Linked DNA regions of Saccharolobus shibatae B12. The main gene of each other region encodes a partner of the protein of the gene in region 2 in a complex. Links are inferred from orthologs where the notes say so. Each region holds a gene or a part of one and is shown on either strand. Other genes may lie near its edges.

Region 1 (7,425 bases), 380 kb from region 2 along the record:
TTTTGTCCACTAGATAAATGCTTATTATCTGACCCGGTAAACCTGCAAGAAACTGTGCCAAATATGTGAATTCTATGGGATTTAGGCCCAAGTTTCCCGCTATGGTTATCGGACCGTAGATCGCAAACGTAGAGGAATACATATCGTAAAGAAGCCAGAGTATAGAAGATATAATTGTAATTCCTATAGCTGATATGAATCTTTTTGAGAATGGAACTTCATCTAGAGAAATTACAATTTTACTTTTTATTTCGTTTTCCAACTTCTTTAATTCTTCTTGCTTTGGTTTAATTCTACTCAAGAATTTATATGTTTCAGGGAGTTTTCTCCTTAGGTAAAATACAGAAATTGCTGGGAGGATTCCCATAAACAATACTATTCTCCATATGAGATCGTTCCCTATGTTCATTAAGAGCAAGATTTGCTCGATAAATGCTGCGGCAACTGCACCCATTCCCCAAAGTACTGCAAATGTTATTATCATTCGTTTTCCTCTATTTTTGGGATTTGAATTCTCTGCAGTAATTATAGGAGAAAGAACATAATCTGCTCCAATTCCAAAACCTAAGATTATTCTAGATATAACTACCTCTGTAAAATTCGTTGATATCGACTGAAATAGTATTCCTAGACTCATTAAAGCTACATCGAGACCATAGATGAACTTTCTTCCTAGTTTATCTGATAAAAAGCCTAATAGAATTGCAGAAATTGCTGCACCATAATACGCACTAGCTATAACTATTCCTTCCTCAAGCCCATTTAATAAAAATTCCTTTTGTATATAATAGAAAACTAAAGAGATCGCGTAAAGTTCATACCCATCAGTAAACACTCCCATACCAGCTGTCAAGACGCTCTTGAATTCTAGTGTGGAAAAATTCGGTTTATTATAGTCCATTTCGTGTTGTATGTATTTTGTTGAGATTATAAGAGTATCTAGAATTAGTATATACCAAGTGATAATATGTGCGGACCCGCCGGGATTTGAACCCGGGACCGCCGGCTATCCTCCTTAGACGCTAGAAGGCCGGCGCTCCGTCCTGGCTGAGCTACGGGTCCAACATAAAATGAGAATTCAATAAAATAAGATTTTCTCATTCTTTTATTCGTACTCTCTCCATACTTTACCACATTTTGTGCACTTATAAAATCTAGTTGGTGGCTCATCTGCCCTTCTAGTTTGCAATATCCAGAAGTAGGCTTCGTCATTTTTACATGAAGGACATAGAACACCTTTTATTTTTTGAGCCCCACTGGGCATTTCCTCCTCTTCTAATATTAGCGTTTTTTCTTTAATACTGTGTTTTACTTTGCTTGTCACTACTATTGTTGTCTCTGGAACCTCCTCTTCATAACCACATTTCGTGCATCTATATGTGTTCTTACCATTGGATTTCTTTGGGACCATCATAGAGTTACATTTGGGACAGAACTTCATTAATACCACGCTACAAGCTTAACCATTTACTTTATCTATATTTAACTTTTCTGATAGTTTCTTTATGAGATTTTCACATATTTTCTTTGGTTCTTGTTCTTTAAAGTTTTCACCAATTCCAATATTAGAATATCTGATTTCATCAATTATGGAAGATGTAGCTATTTGCTTAATTAGATTCTCCTCATTTATATCTAAAAATAGCTTTTCTAAGAAATTACCCCTAAATATACATATTGCATACAAACAATCGACTTTAACTAATATTGCTATCCTTGTCTCCTTTTTCACTTAGTTAATCCCTTTATTTCGTCTATATAATGTGAGGCCATTACTCTTACAGTTTCGATAGCTTTTAGCAAAGCATCTTTAGGAGCTATTGAACCATCAGTTAGTATTTTAACTATTATTTTATCAGTTAGGGGATGCGGTTGATAATATGAAGCAAAACTTACACCACTAATTTTCCTCAAGGTACCCGCAATTAAGTTACCTAACGTATGATCTTCCCCTTCTATCTCTAATTCTAAGTAATTGCTTTCACTTTTTAGGATTTTAATTTCCACCTTTCTTCACCATATAAGATCCTATTTTTCGTTGTTCAATATTTCCGCATCTCTGACATTTTAAATTATTTTCGTCTTGTTTGATCAATAAGTATCCACATCTTGAGCATCTAGCATAAACAACTCCAAGATCTTTCATCTTAATAGTTAAAGCTAAAGGAAAAGTGTATGAAAGTAATTTAGCTTTAATTACGTCTCCGATTTTTATAGCATCTGTTATACTATTAAGTTTTTTATTACTTATTTGAGAGATATGTAAGTAAGCCGAAATTGATGACGCAAGACTTTTCTCCTCGATACCTACTATTGAAACTAGTGCTGAATCTTCTTTAATAGAATTTACAATACCGATCACGTATTTAGCCTTCTTTAAGTGTTGAAGTATGATTTTCTTAAATCCCAATACGTTACTTTTCCTATTTAGCATATCATAAAAGATTTTTCCTACAACCGCAGCTCTAACTATACCATTTTGTTCATACGTACCATCGCCAGCTATAAATTCTTCAATCACTGCTAGCTCTTCTCCGGGTAAGGCTAATTCACCTTGAACTCTCATTTACTTCACCATGGGAAAATATAGGGTTCCAGACTATTATTTATGATCATTTTGGCCTCTCCAGGTGTTAACACTGGCTTTTCATAGTTATATAGATCATCTATGGGCAATCTAGGGCAAGATGTAACTAAAAATACATCTATATAGCTTCTATCTAGGTTTCTAAGTACATCTCGTGTTAACACTTTATTTGTTACTATAAAAACATCATAGCCTTTTTTAGTTAACTCATCATAGAAGTATTTTATCATATTTGGTCTATTTTGCCCAATCTTAACACCTTGTATAATTACCCAAGTGCGTTTATCCATTGCTTGTAGGATTTTACCATATCTAACTTTTAGTATCTTCCTAACCTCGTTTGTTATATCCTCACTTTTCTGTAAATATGGATCAAGTTTTATAGTCGGTTTATTTGTAGCTAATCCTAAACCTAGAGCATGAAATAGTCCACCTGACACAATAACAAATGTATCTGCTTCTACTTCGGCTGCTTTGTAGTCACAGCCTAAAACTTGACCATCAAACATAAATCTATTAGATGGCTTACCAATGACTACATCGTATCCCTTATCTTCTAAGAAAGACTTAATTTTGGACATTAATCTTACGTGTTGTAAGGTTGCTGTTAATGAGATTTTTCTTCCATTATATTTACTGATATCATTTTCTAAAGATTGAAGAGCACTTTCAGAAATATCCAAATTACTTTCAGCGTTAATAAATATCGTAGGAAACTTAGGATAGTACCACGTATAAGGGGTGTGACCGAAATGAATTATTAGATCAGCATCCACTTGTTGGGCTTCATCCTCAGCTATGTCACAAGCCCCCCAACTAGGTTCACCAGATATTATAAAATCAACGTTAGGTAGCTTTTCCTTTAACTTCTTTACTATATCTATAGAAAAATACTTCAATCCTTCGGGAAATTGTAAAAGAACACGTTTTGCGTCCTTTTCACGTATTTCCTTCACTACACGTTCTTCTTCAAAATTATAGCTCAACTTTGAACCTCCTGTCTTATAGGCCTTAATGGAATGATCTCAATTCTAGTACGCAAAGGTAACTTCTTTGATGCTATCTTTAACGCCTCTTTTGCGAAGTCTAGATGTTCCTTCTTAACTTTTACTACAATTAAAATTTCTCCTAATTTTTCAATCCTAGCAGCAGTACCAATTGGTGTACCAAAAGACAATCTCATTCCGTCTTGTAATCTATCAGCTCCAGCAAACGCCATCATTTTATTCTCTCTTAATACATGATGGGGGTACTTTAAGATCCACATAAAGAACGAAGTTTCACTTCCAGTTCTCTTAGTTAATGTCTTTAGAGTAATAGTCCTAACAGCTTCCAAAGCATTATGCCTTATTTGCCCTATCTCAGTAGTAATTAACCTAACTTCATAGTCATAATCTCCATTTGGATTTCCAGATGTAAATTTAGTTATCTTTGGTTGTGGAATACCAGGGATGTATTCTTTCCTGGTATATGCAGGACCGGAGAAATGTCTATAACATCTTCCAGGTCGTAGTGGCATTTAACCTCACGATATAGACTTTTGTATTAAAGACTAAATATTTAACTTATAGCATCAAATGACGATTGAAGTGCCTTTATATGCGCTAATATCTCGTCCGCAGTATTTCTGACTGTCATTAAGTCATTTGGCTTTGTAATTCTCATCTTTATTACAATCTCTAACTCTTTGCCTTCAACCTTGGTTTGAATTGACATTCCTTCTGGTAAATTTACATTATCAACGTTTAAACTTCTTATAATTAGTTCTGCATCTTCACATTCCGATAAGATTCTTAACTCTATCATCAATTTTAATCAACCCTTCTTTCTTTATTGATGGGATAAAAAATCTACTAGTGTAAAGCTTATCATTATCTTTTATTACTATCATTTTATCTCTCCTTATCTTTTGTAATTGTAACAATATTATTTGCACCAAAAAAGGAGAATTAAAATTGGCTGTTTCAACAATATAATACGATTGCTTATTTTCAACTAAATTAATTGAGAATCCCTTGGAGAGAGTTTGTCTAAATCTGCTGATTAATGCCTCAGCATAAGATGACGATAAAACAAACTGCAAGATCTCATTACTACCGATAGTATCAAACGAATAAATTAACGAAAACGCTAACTCTAATATATCATAATCAAGATAAAAAAATCTATCCGTAATTATATCATCTCTGGTAAATTTCGGGTTTTCTTTTACAATAGTAGAAATTATTCTGAAAAGTAATGTATTTAACTGACTCTCGTTTAGATCTTCTAGTTTTGCTATTTCACTAGTATTTATTTCCTTTATAAGATTTATTGTATTTTCTCTATTGCCAGATATACTAGGTATATAAGGATCCAGAGAAAACATTAACGATAAAAAGAGTGGTAAAGTTTTATATGCTGGGATTTTCAGATTTTTTTCAGTAGTTATATCAAATTTTTCCATTTCTCTTATTATTTCTAGTTCCCATTCAGAAAATGGTCTTCTATCTACTATTGTTGATGTTACAATACAACTAGTAATTGGTAAAACATCTTCAGCAGTTATAGGCAAATATGAGCAAAAGGAGTTTTGTCCTAAGAAATACTTTTTCTTATCATCTATTATCCATTTACCGTTAGAGTCAAGTCTGATTTGCGTCTCACATTCTTCTGGAATGAACGAAAGAATGAAAGAATTCTTAGTATTCTTGGAAATAATGAATGAAAATAATATAGGCTCTATAGAATAGTATACAGATAAACACAAACTATCCTTTGAATATATATTCCTAACTACTTCCCTTATTTCTTGGTTATTGGGCTCTCCTAAGAATACTTCCATTACTATCTCTTTAGAATTTCTTTTGACCATTTTTTAAGCTCTTCAAAGCTCATATCCTTAAAGAAAATAGATCCAAGTAAGTTTGATATGATATAGTTTAATCTTGTTGCAAAGACATAAGAGGGATTTAAAAATATTGATAGTGCTAACTCCCCCACTACTGCAGCAGATGGTATTGGTATTAATATAGATACTTGATATAAAAAAGAGATAAAAACTGACATAAAAATATTATGTGTAATATAATAAAAATAGCCGCCATAGCAAGCGAAACCAAGTATATCAATTATGATATAAATTGCAAAATCCTTTGTAGTTCCCTGCTTAAGGTAATACTTAAATTCCATATAATCTGTCACAATTCGTTCCATTTTAACTATCTTAAAGATGAATTGTTCTATTTTGTTTACTTTATCATGCTGCAAGTAAAAATACGATAGTGCAGCTATCCATCCAGCTATGTTAAATAATACGACCAAAATGAATATAAATTCTAATGGGTTAAAAAAGAATGGCAATAGTAAAATATAACCCAAACATATTGCAAGTACATCTATGGATCCTATAAGGATAGAGTAACTAAATGCTTGCCTTAAATTTACTTCATGTTTATTGTAAACTAAGCTTCTAACTAGTTCCTGCCCAGCCCATCCAGGTAATAACAGACCTATAAAATTACCCAGTAATCTAGCTCTTAATGCTATGTCTACTCTACGCTTAATTAGCAATGAATCCTTAAATGATGAGATGGAATTCTGAGCAACATACGCTAAAAGAAAAATTAGAAAGAATTTGGGATCCTCCTTTAATACATATATTACATTGATTTTAAATATGTATGCATAGATTACAATAACCACAAATGGAAGAACAATCGCCGCAATGTATTTCTTATCCATTATCTTCCCCTTTTCTCGAAACATCCAATATTAGGATAACATAAAATTACATTCCCGATGTTTTTAAAAACTTTAGGCTTATCTAACTCAGTTACTTTCATATTAACCCTAAATATTCCGCAGTTAGGTTTAGTTATTTTCTGATTTAGAAAAGGGTATTCATTTAGTACACATGTCTTGCATTGAAAGTTCTTCTCGACGTTTATCCTCTCAATTTTTAGTTCTCTAGAATCTATGTAAAACAACGAGTAATCCGGATTACCTCTCAAATGATTAAGCATTAAATTAACTTGGAGCGTGGCTGTTAATTCTACTATTAATGGAGTAGTTCCGATGACATCGCACGAATTTCCAATTTCATCTTGATCTGAATAATTAATAAAACAAGATAGGCAAGAAGTTTGATTAGAATCTATTAATTTAACAGAGCCATATTCACCATTAATCCCTCCATATATTAGGATTTTTCGCAATTTTACTGTGGCATCATTTAATAATAACTTGTAGTACAAACTATCTAAAGCATCAAATACATAATCCTTATCAGAAATTAGCTTCTCAACATTTTGCTCGTCAAGTATATCTATAATATAATTTATTTTGATTGAAGAATTTATAAGAGATAACTTTTTAGCACAAATCTCTGCTTTAGGCTTACCTACATCGTTCTCGTCAAACAAATGAACCCTATGCAAATTAGTTACGTCTACTACATCTGCATCAATTACAGTTATCTCTCCAACTCCTAATCTAGCTAAGAGCTCCGCAATAGCAGAACCCAAAGCTCCACAACCTGCAATTAATATCTTTACTTCATTTAACCTCTGTTGAATTCCTAATCCTAAGACTAAGAGCTGCCTAGAATACCTTTCCACAAGATTATAATGTAGAATAATCTTTAAAAATAAGTGTTGCCTACTAAAAGTGGGGATTGATATTGTTCCAATGGAAAAAGGTGGAGGAAGTGATGGAACTCCAATATCAATAGAAGAATTGGATAAGTTAAGGCAAGTAGCTGAAAAGGCAAGAAGAAATGTAATCAAAATGCTGTTTTATGATCAGACAATCCATGTAGGATCTTCTCTGAGTAGCATAGAGATACTAACTACATTAAT
Region 2 (7,946 bases):
GAGGGGACGTACGTTTTATGACGCCAAATTCATAACCTAAAATTCTAATAAGCTTTTCTAATTCCTCACCCTTATATATATCTAATCTAGTATAATTAACTAGAAAGTCAACCGAAATGTAATCACCCCTATTATACGCTCTAGTTAAATTAGAATTTATTTCCAAATCTAGTGGGTTTACTGAAAATATTGATGGATCAGCATTAGAGACCTTACTGCACTCTGCGTAAATAATATTCAGATTATTGAGAATTGGGACGTTATACTCGCTATCCATATTAAAAGTCAGCTTATCTAGGATGGAAAGAATGAAAAAATTTGTATCTAAGGTTATATGTATAGAACATATCTGATTCTTTTCTAGATTCGAATACGTTAATGTGCTTTTATATATTTTAAATCGAAGCTCATTTGCTTCAACTATTATACCTAGTGGTTTTATTATAGGTTTTATCCCAGAAGTACCGACTAGCACCTCATATATTCCGTCATGAGGAAAGAACATTTTTAAAAACTTCTTCATAAATCACTTGTGCTATTACAACATCTAAAAACCTTATCTAATTATAGCGAAGTAATAACGGGATCAAAGAACGAGATAAAATTAGTGAGAGAAATTAGAAAAATGCTAGAAGATAATAGTGATGAAATTAGGCAAATCCCGATTAGAGTTCTTAATTGGGAACAGAAAGAACTAATTTTTGAATGCGAATCAAAAACAATAGATGCAATTTCGCTTCCATATTCTTTATCAACTGAGGTTGAAGCAGATGTAGCAGATAACTTTAAAGAATGTAATGGTAGAAATTTAATGAAAATTAGGATACAAAATCTATACGAAATCAATAAATTGTATATAGAGGCAGTAGAAAATGATTGTTTAGGAATAATCTTTTCCCTAAATAACGAGAAAAGAAAATTCGTGATAAAGTATGGAGACCTTCTAAGTCATCGACCTAGCTACCCACCGCCGATACCAGCGTTTTATATTAAGGAGAACGATTTTCCTTACATAAAGGGTAGGTGTAGAATATCACTAAAAACTGACATAAACCCTTTTGCAACAGGTTATATTATCGAAGCCATAAGAAATTCGAAAAATGAAAATAAGATAATACATATTACAGCACATCATGATCATTGGTTTAAAGGAGAGAGAGACAATCTTTTAGCAGTGGCTTTATTGAGAGAATTTAGATCTAATGTTTACGAAACCCATCTAATCTCATTTACTGCAGAGGAATCGGGCTCTTTAAATTTCTCAACCTTCTCATGGTCGCATGGTTCTAGAGAATTTTTGAAAAATTACAAAAACACTGACGATATCTTACTTAACATCAACATGGATAATATAAGTGAGGAAAGTTTGATCTTAAAAGCTGTACCTGGACTTCTTGAACTCTCCAACAAATACTTTAAAAATGTAGTTGGAAGCCCTGAGATATATAGCGATGGGTATTCATACATAAAAGTTGGAATTCCAAGTATTACAATAGAGAGTTTAGGAAATATTCATTATCATGGTGAATACGACGTCATAGAAAATGACAAGTCTAACGCATTTTTAAATGCAAGTACAATATTAGATATAATTAATAGAATAATTAATGAAAATATAGAGTATAAAACACGTGAAATGAAAGAGGAACTTAAGAAAGATCTTGTGGAATTACCAGCAGAACTAAAATCATACTTAGTAAATATTGAGGATTTACTTGATAAAAATTATATGGAGGCATATAGAGAGATTGTAAAATTATATGGAGGCATACTAGAACTTAATCAACCTTATTCTACAGTTGAACTATTTCATAAGATTAAGGGATTGAACATTGCAAGAAAAAATGACGTTTGTATCGAGGATTTAGGATGTATAAAAAGACTGAGAAATGATGAAATATTTTATAGGTTTTATTCATATTATATTAATGAATTAAAGGAATCAATAACTACCGAATACATTAACAAAATTTATTTCATATTAAAGAAATTCTTCTAATTGCTTAAGACTGGATATTACAAAGTCTGCATAAAGTTCGGCGTTTTTCACTTTACCTTCTCTATCTATTAGCACACTAATCATGTTAGCCTTTTTAGCTGCTAAACAATCTTTTACTGGCTCGTCTCCCACAAAAACACACGATCTGGGATCTACTGAAAGCTTTTCGCATGATATTATAAACGGCTCTAAATTAGGCTTTGGTCTAATACCTCCTTCTCCAGCTATTAATATCAAATCGAATTTATCTATTAAGGGAAAGGTTTTCAATCTACTACTTTTATTTCCCCCTTCTCCATCACTATTTGTAACTATGCCAAGTTTATATCCCTTACTATCTAGATATTCTACAATTTCCTTTGCATCTTCGTATGGTTCAGTTTGGCTAGCAATTGACCAATACAAGCTAGTCCAATCGTAAAGCTGAGACTTATCTATGTGAACAATATTTAATGATTTTAGAATACTCTCCCACCATTTATTTCTATTATACTCTCCTTGGCTATCCAATTTCTTACTTTCCTCTTCTACTAATTTCTTAATTATATTTATATCAATTTCTTGTCGATAATTCTCCTTTATGTACGTATATATATCCTTACTTACAGCATCTAAAGCATCATTAGCCTTCGTACTAAAATCGACTAATGTATCGTCAAAATCAAAAAGCACTGCCTTTACATTGTTGAATATTTTATAATTAATCGACAATTCGACTCACGACAAGAAATCTTCCACTTTAGGTAGCTCTTTAGGTAATCCTTTCCTCTCTCTAATCTTAGTAACCACATCCAGTAAGATACTATCCGGAACCGGAGCCCATCTACTAAACTCAGTACCCCAGAACGCCCTACCTCCAGTAGATCCTCTTAGTTCACTCGCCATATCATATGACTCTGAAACTGGAATCTCAGCGGTTATCCTAGACATATTAGCTATTTGAGAGACGTCCAATATCTTTCCTCTTTTTCTCGTTATTACTGCAGTGACATTACCTATAAGATCTGCAGGCACTCTTATGTCCAGTTTCTGTATTGGTTCTAGTAAAGTCGGTCTGGAAGTTAAGAATCCTGCAAATATGGAGTTTCTAACTGCAGGGTATATCTGAGCTGGGCCTCTATGGGCAGGATCCTCGTGTATTACAGCATCATGTAAGATGACCTTAACACCTCTAATTGGTTCATGAGCTAAAGGACCTTCTTTCATAGCTAACCTAAATCCTTGAAGTACTGTATCCATAACTTCCCTTAAATGCTGGACACCACTAGTTAAATCTACAAAGACGTTAACGTTTTCATCTATTGCAATAATTCTCTTAGCTTCATCATAGTCCCAACTGGCTTCATCTCTTAATATCTTAGCCATCTCCTTGCTATCCATATCCTCCCTTATCGTGCCATTACTTATTAGCTCTATAGTCTTGTCATTTAAAGGCTCCACACTTAAGTAGAATTTGTTATGCTTATTTGGAGACTTTCCTTCAAATACTTGGCTCTTAGCTCTTATACTTTCCCTATAAACAACAATTGGTGGAGTAGTAACTACGTCAATACCGTAATTCTCACGTAATAGCTGCAATGATACCTCTAAATGTAAGAAACCCATTCCAGATAACAAGTATTCTCCAGTTTCTTCATTTATTTTAACCACCAGGTTTGGATCTTCAATACTAAGCTTCCTTAATGCATCAATCATCTTAGTCAAATCTTTAGGATTCTTAGGCTCTACGGCTATAGTAACTACTGGTTCAGATATGTAATGTAATCTTTCAAAACTTCCTTGAACATTACTAAAACCAACAGATATAGCTGTCTCACCGGATCTTGCTCTATCTAAACCTAATACTGCTGCGATATTGCCTGCTGGAATTTCTTCTGCAAGTTCCCTAGTTGGACCCATGTATAGGCTAACTTGAAGTATCCTCTGTGAGGTCTTAGCGTTAACTAACCACAATTCTTCACCAGACCTAAGGGTACCTGAGAATACTCTTCCTGTTGCCACTAATCCTGCATGAGGATCAACTTTCATATCGGTTATCATAAATACTATGGGACCATTCGGATCAGCATTTAACATCGCCTTAGCTAATTCATTATCTAGATCTCCTTTCCAGATTTTTGGAATTCTATACTTTTGCGCTTCAATAGGATTGGGAACGAACTTTATAGCAGCATCTAGTAACGCTTCATTAATAGGAGCTTGCGCAGCTAGCTCTTCAAGTTTAGACTTATCGGAAGCAGTGTATGCGTCAATAACATTCTTCATATTAATTCCTTTTTTCTGTGCCATAGGTAAACTAAATCCCCATTTATCTTTAGCAGATCCAAATATCACATTTCCAGCTTGCGGATTAATCATCCATTTTTCTTTAAATTCCGGTTCTCCATACATATCAATTAAGTTATTAACTTGCCTAATTATATCTAATAATCTATTTAACATTTCTTGTGGGCTTAATTTTAATTCCTTTACCAATCTATCTACTTTGTTTATAAATAGAATTGGTCTGACTCTCTCCTCCAAGCTTTGCCTTAATACTGTTTCAGTCTGTGTCATAATTCCTTCCACTGCGTCTACAACTACGATTGAGCCATCTAAAACTCTTAGACTCCTCGTGACTCTTCCGCTGAAATCAACGTGTCCAGGTGTATCAATTAAGTTAATGACATAACCTTTACCTTCCGCTTCGTGATACAAACTAATGTTAGCAGCCTTTACTGTTATACCTCTTTGTTGCTCAACACTTAAGTAATCTAATGCTAGAGCTTCACCTGCTACTTTAGGAGATATTATACCCGATGCTGCCAATAACGTATCACTAGTTGTGGTTTTTCCATGATCCACGTGAGCAATTATACCTATATTCCTAACTCTCGTTCTATCTTTCATTAGGCTTAGAACTTGCTCTACTGTCTTATATCTAGGCAAATGAAATCACCAACTTCTTGCACTTAAACTTCTCTAGACCCATATTAAAAGGTAATGCTAAAAAAGAGACTAAAAAATTTAAAGGAAGTCAAATAAAGAGGTACTTTTCTTACTATCATTATCAGCGTTAGTTTTAGAATAGTGTGCCCTTAAAATTTTATAAATATCCTCAGCTTTTTTCCTACTACCTAATGCTTTTTCCAATTCTGATATAGATGCATTACAAATATTCTGTATAGTTCCAAACTTAAGTAGTAGCCTTTCAGCAAGTACAGAACCAACATAAGGAAAAGATTCTACAATATAAAGTTGCATATCAGAAATACTTTCTAGTTTAGCCTTATTATGTAAATTAATTCTCCTACTCCCATTTTCGCCGAATTGATACTTCTCTGCTATTTTTTTCAAAATTTCCGCAGTATCTTTTTTATCTCTAGAATAAAATACTTTAATATTATAATCAATCGTGGCAGAAATTAAAGCGTTATTTATCGCTCTCCACTTTTCAGTTATTTTCCTAATTTCATTAATATCACCTTCAACAATTAACATTGGAAAATTATAAACCTCTGAAAGCCTACTGATTTGGTCAAAAAACCTCTTGTCAAAAACCGAATTTACCAAATCATTTACCGACTTCCTCTCTACTGCAGCATCTTCACCTATCACATAATCAGCAACACTAAGTTGAGATAGTATTACTGTAATTCCCAACTCCTTTAATAATTCTGGTATACCACTAGCCTTTTCCCTATCATCAGCATAAATTCTAATTACCATAACACTAATAAGTTATTTAGCTTAAGCTTTTATACCTGTTTGGCCACCTTGCGGATAATATTTTGATAACATCTCATTTATTTTAGCTTGTAAGTCTTCTAGCTGCTTTCTTAAAATACTTTCTTGCTTCTGATAAGTCCTTGATCTGAGTTCTAATAATTCTTTCCTATCATTAAGCTCCTTTTCTACTGATGTCTTATCCGATTTAACCAATAAGTTCCCTACAATCTTATAAATAGTAGCATCTGCATTAAGAACTGATAATTCTTCCAATACCTTGTTTATCTCCCTTAATTCATTCTCTATAGTAGACTTTTCCAATAATAATCTATCAAGCTGATCTTTTAACTGTTGAAACTTAGCTAGTTGAGCTTGAACTTCTGGAGGTAATTTCTCGGCCACTTTTTTCCACCTCTTCCAGTGACTTTAGAATTGTATAGATCCAAAGTATATAAGAGTTCATTATAGCCCTAGCTCTTGTAATTGATGGTGCATCTATCTCAATCTGTAAAGGGGATTTCTTAATTTTTACATATTTAGTATCTATCTTTTCAATTATTATCGAATCATATATCATATCCTGGAATTCGTTTTTATTGAAATTATCTGGATAAATTGAAATCTCTATCTTCACATTTCTAATAGCATCTTCAAAAACTTAATGTTTTTCGTAGATAACGTAAACAAAAGTTCACAAATATTATTAGAGACTAGCCTCGTGTTCACAATAACATCGCAATTATTTGACAAGTTGTAGATATTCATATCGACTAGAAAATCTCTTAGAAAATCACACCCATTTAGTTCTGTGCATACACTATTATGCCTTTTTATCTGATATAATGGGATATTATAGTCAGAAGGTAGTGATAAACCGTGTAATTTAAAAAAATATTTTATAGAAAAAGTTTCTAAATCATAAACAATTATTCTCAACGGATTACCATTCTTAGCTAATACGAACAATAAATATATTGCTCCTAAATTAATAGCCCTTTCAAATATCTCTTTCTTACTTTTTTTACCCCGTGTAATTTTAACTGAGTCTGGTAACAGAGAAGTTAAAATATTTAAAAAATTTCTTGTTCTAATACTAGGATCTCTAGATGAAGTTATAACTATTCTAGTACGGTGTATATGCAAGACCGGCCCACTTAGAATTACATTTCTTACAGTACCATATTCCAGAAGCCAATCTGATAACCTTACCAGTGGTCTTGCAATAGGGACATTGATGGTCATCATACCTCTTTTCCATTATTTCTTTCCACTTTTTTCTTAAAGTAGATCCATATCTAGCCCCGTATCTTCCAGCAATTCCCGTGACTTTCCCCATAATTGCCACCTATAATTAAATTCCTAACTGCTTTTTAAGTTCTTCTAAAAGCTTGACAGCTACTAATCTTGCTGTATTCTCAGCCTGATCAATATCTTGTAATGACATACTACCCTTTCCACTCTTTTGAATCCCCACTATTTTTAGATCTGGCGTATAGGAAAAGGAAACCTTAGTGTCCATTATTGACTCTTCATCCAAATCTGGATCAACTATTAAATATTTGTCAACTTTTGCTATAGACACTGTAACTACTGGATGATTCAATGGTAATTTACCAACAACTTCATTTTTATTGATTCTAAACCCATTAGAATCTTGTTCTACCTTATACACTTTAGTATTATACAATGCTGCGACTGAGGCCAACATACATGCGTCCAATACATTCCCACCATAATCTAATACATAAACATCAAGCCATACTGTCCATACACTTTTACCGGGTTCTATTACAAGTTTAGTTAGATCTAGAGCTTTAGAATCCCTTAAGCTTCTATCCACTACTCTAGCTAATTCAATAGCATTCTCATCTGGAGGCCCAGGTTCAAAGGTCTCATAGGCTAAAGGTAGGAGTTCAACATTCACAATGAGGTTTCCTTGATTAGGCGTATCTTCGTAAGGTTTATCTATTTCAAGTTTTGTCCCAGCTAATACCATTGTCGTGCCTAACTTAACTAACGCAGAACCATCAGCCTTTTTTGCGTAATCCAAGGTTATAGAAAGAGGTCTATAATCCGTTAATTTCCTTCCGTCTTGCCTAATGCCTTTCTCAAAAAGACTTACTATACTTTCCTTCTTGATTATAGGTATAATATTTTGATTCGACGGAGTTGAAGACAATTCTATACACCCTCTTCTTTAAACTCTACATACTTACTTTTTAGAGCCTCCCTCTCTAAA

What was found. The genes of interacting proteins can lie anywhere in the genome.
Region 1: the proteins of J5U23_RS12955 (region 2) and dph2 are in contact, whole or in part, in a crystal structure (PDB 6Q2D), measured with the Methanobrevibacter smithii proteins. The link is inferred for Saccharolobus shibatae B12 from one-to-one orthologs. Residues at the interface, in WP_011954157.1 of Methanobrevibacter smithii: Pro482, Asn483, Lys484, His485, Tyr553, Asp555, Glu556, Glu559, Leu560, Leu591, His592, Glu593, Asp594, Ala595, Val596, His597, Arg598, Gly599, Pro600; in WP_011954460.1 of Methanobrevibacter smithii: Met1, Met3, Tyr4, Pro28, Glu29, Gly30, Leu31, Met33, Phe58, His80, Thr124, Gln126, Ser179, Gly180, Asn181, Phe182, His183, Leu185, Tyr201, Asn202, Phe211, Ile215, Arg291, Asp295, Asp296, Gln298, Met299.

Annotation. Positions count from the first base shown.
Region 1 is NZ_CP077717.1:2,831,489-2,838,913, reverse strand. Bases 1,573-4,522 are described here. They hold dph2 (diphthamide biosynthesis enzyme Dph2), read right to left. Parts: upstream 3,574-4,522; coding sequence 2,572-3,573; downstream 1,573-2,571. Other genes in these bases: J5U23_RS15240 (single-stranded DNA exonuclease), read right to left, coding at 4,362-4,522; J5U23_RS15245 (KEOPS complex subunit Pcc1), read right to left, coding at 4,148-4,393; J5U23_RS15250 (50S ribosomal protein L16), read right to left, coding at 3,570-4,106; J5U23_RS15260 (exosome complex RNA-binding protein Csl4), read right to left, coding at 1,997-2,566; J5U23_RS15265 (DNA-directed RNA polymerase subunit L), read right to left, coding at 1,729-2,007. In the rest of the region: J5U23_RS15285 (MFS transporter), read right to left, coding at 1-901; J5U23_RS15275 (transcription factor S), read right to left, coding at 1,106-1,441; more of J5U23_RS15270, read right to left, coding at 1,460-1,572; more of J5U23_RS15240, read right to left, coding at 4,523-5,441; J5U23_RS15235 (flippase-like domain-containing protein), read right to left, coding at 5,414-6,310; J5U23_RS15230 (HesA/MoeB/ThiF family protein), read right to left, coding at 6,310-7,353; J5U23_RS15225 (transketolase), read left to right, coding at 7,256-7,425. UniProt on the Methanocaldococcus jannaschii protein: Catalyzes the first step of diphthamide biosynthesis, i.e. the transfer of the 3-amino-3-carboxypropyl group from S-adenosyl-L-methionine (SAM) to the C2 position of the imidazole ring of the target histidine residue in translation elongation factor 2 (EF-2).
Region 2 is NZ_CP077717.1:2,452,127-2,460,072, reverse strand. What follows is about bases 2,323-5,273. They hold J5U23_RS12955 (elongation factor EF-2), read right to left. Parts: upstream 4,928-5,273; coding sequence 2,717-4,927; downstream 2,323-2,716. Other genes in these bases: xpf (3'-flap repair endonuclease Xpf), read right to left, coding at 5,006-5,273; J5U23_RS12960 (HAD family hydrolase), read right to left, coding at 2,323-2,710. Also shown: J5U23_RS12970 (DUF447 domain-containing protein), read right to left, coding at 1-523; J5U23_RS12965 (M28 family peptidase), read left to right, coding at 533-1,999; more of J5U23_RS12960, read right to left, coding at 1,982-2,322; more of xpf, read right to left, coding at 5,274-5,707; J5U23_RS12945 (prefoldin subunit beta), read right to left, coding at 5,729-6,109; J5U23_RS12940 (KEOPS complex Pcc1 subunit), read right to left, coding at 6,066-6,341; J5U23_RS12935 (Brix domain-containing protein), read right to left, coding at 6,338-6,850; J5U23_RS12930 (50S ribosomal protein L37ae), read right to left, coding at 6,831-7,043; exosome complex protein Rrp42, read right to left, coding at 7,059-7,886; exosome complex exonuclease Rrp41, read right to left, coding at 7,889-7,946. UniProt on the Methanocaldococcus jannaschii protein: Catalyzes the GTP-dependent ribosomal translocation step during translation elongation.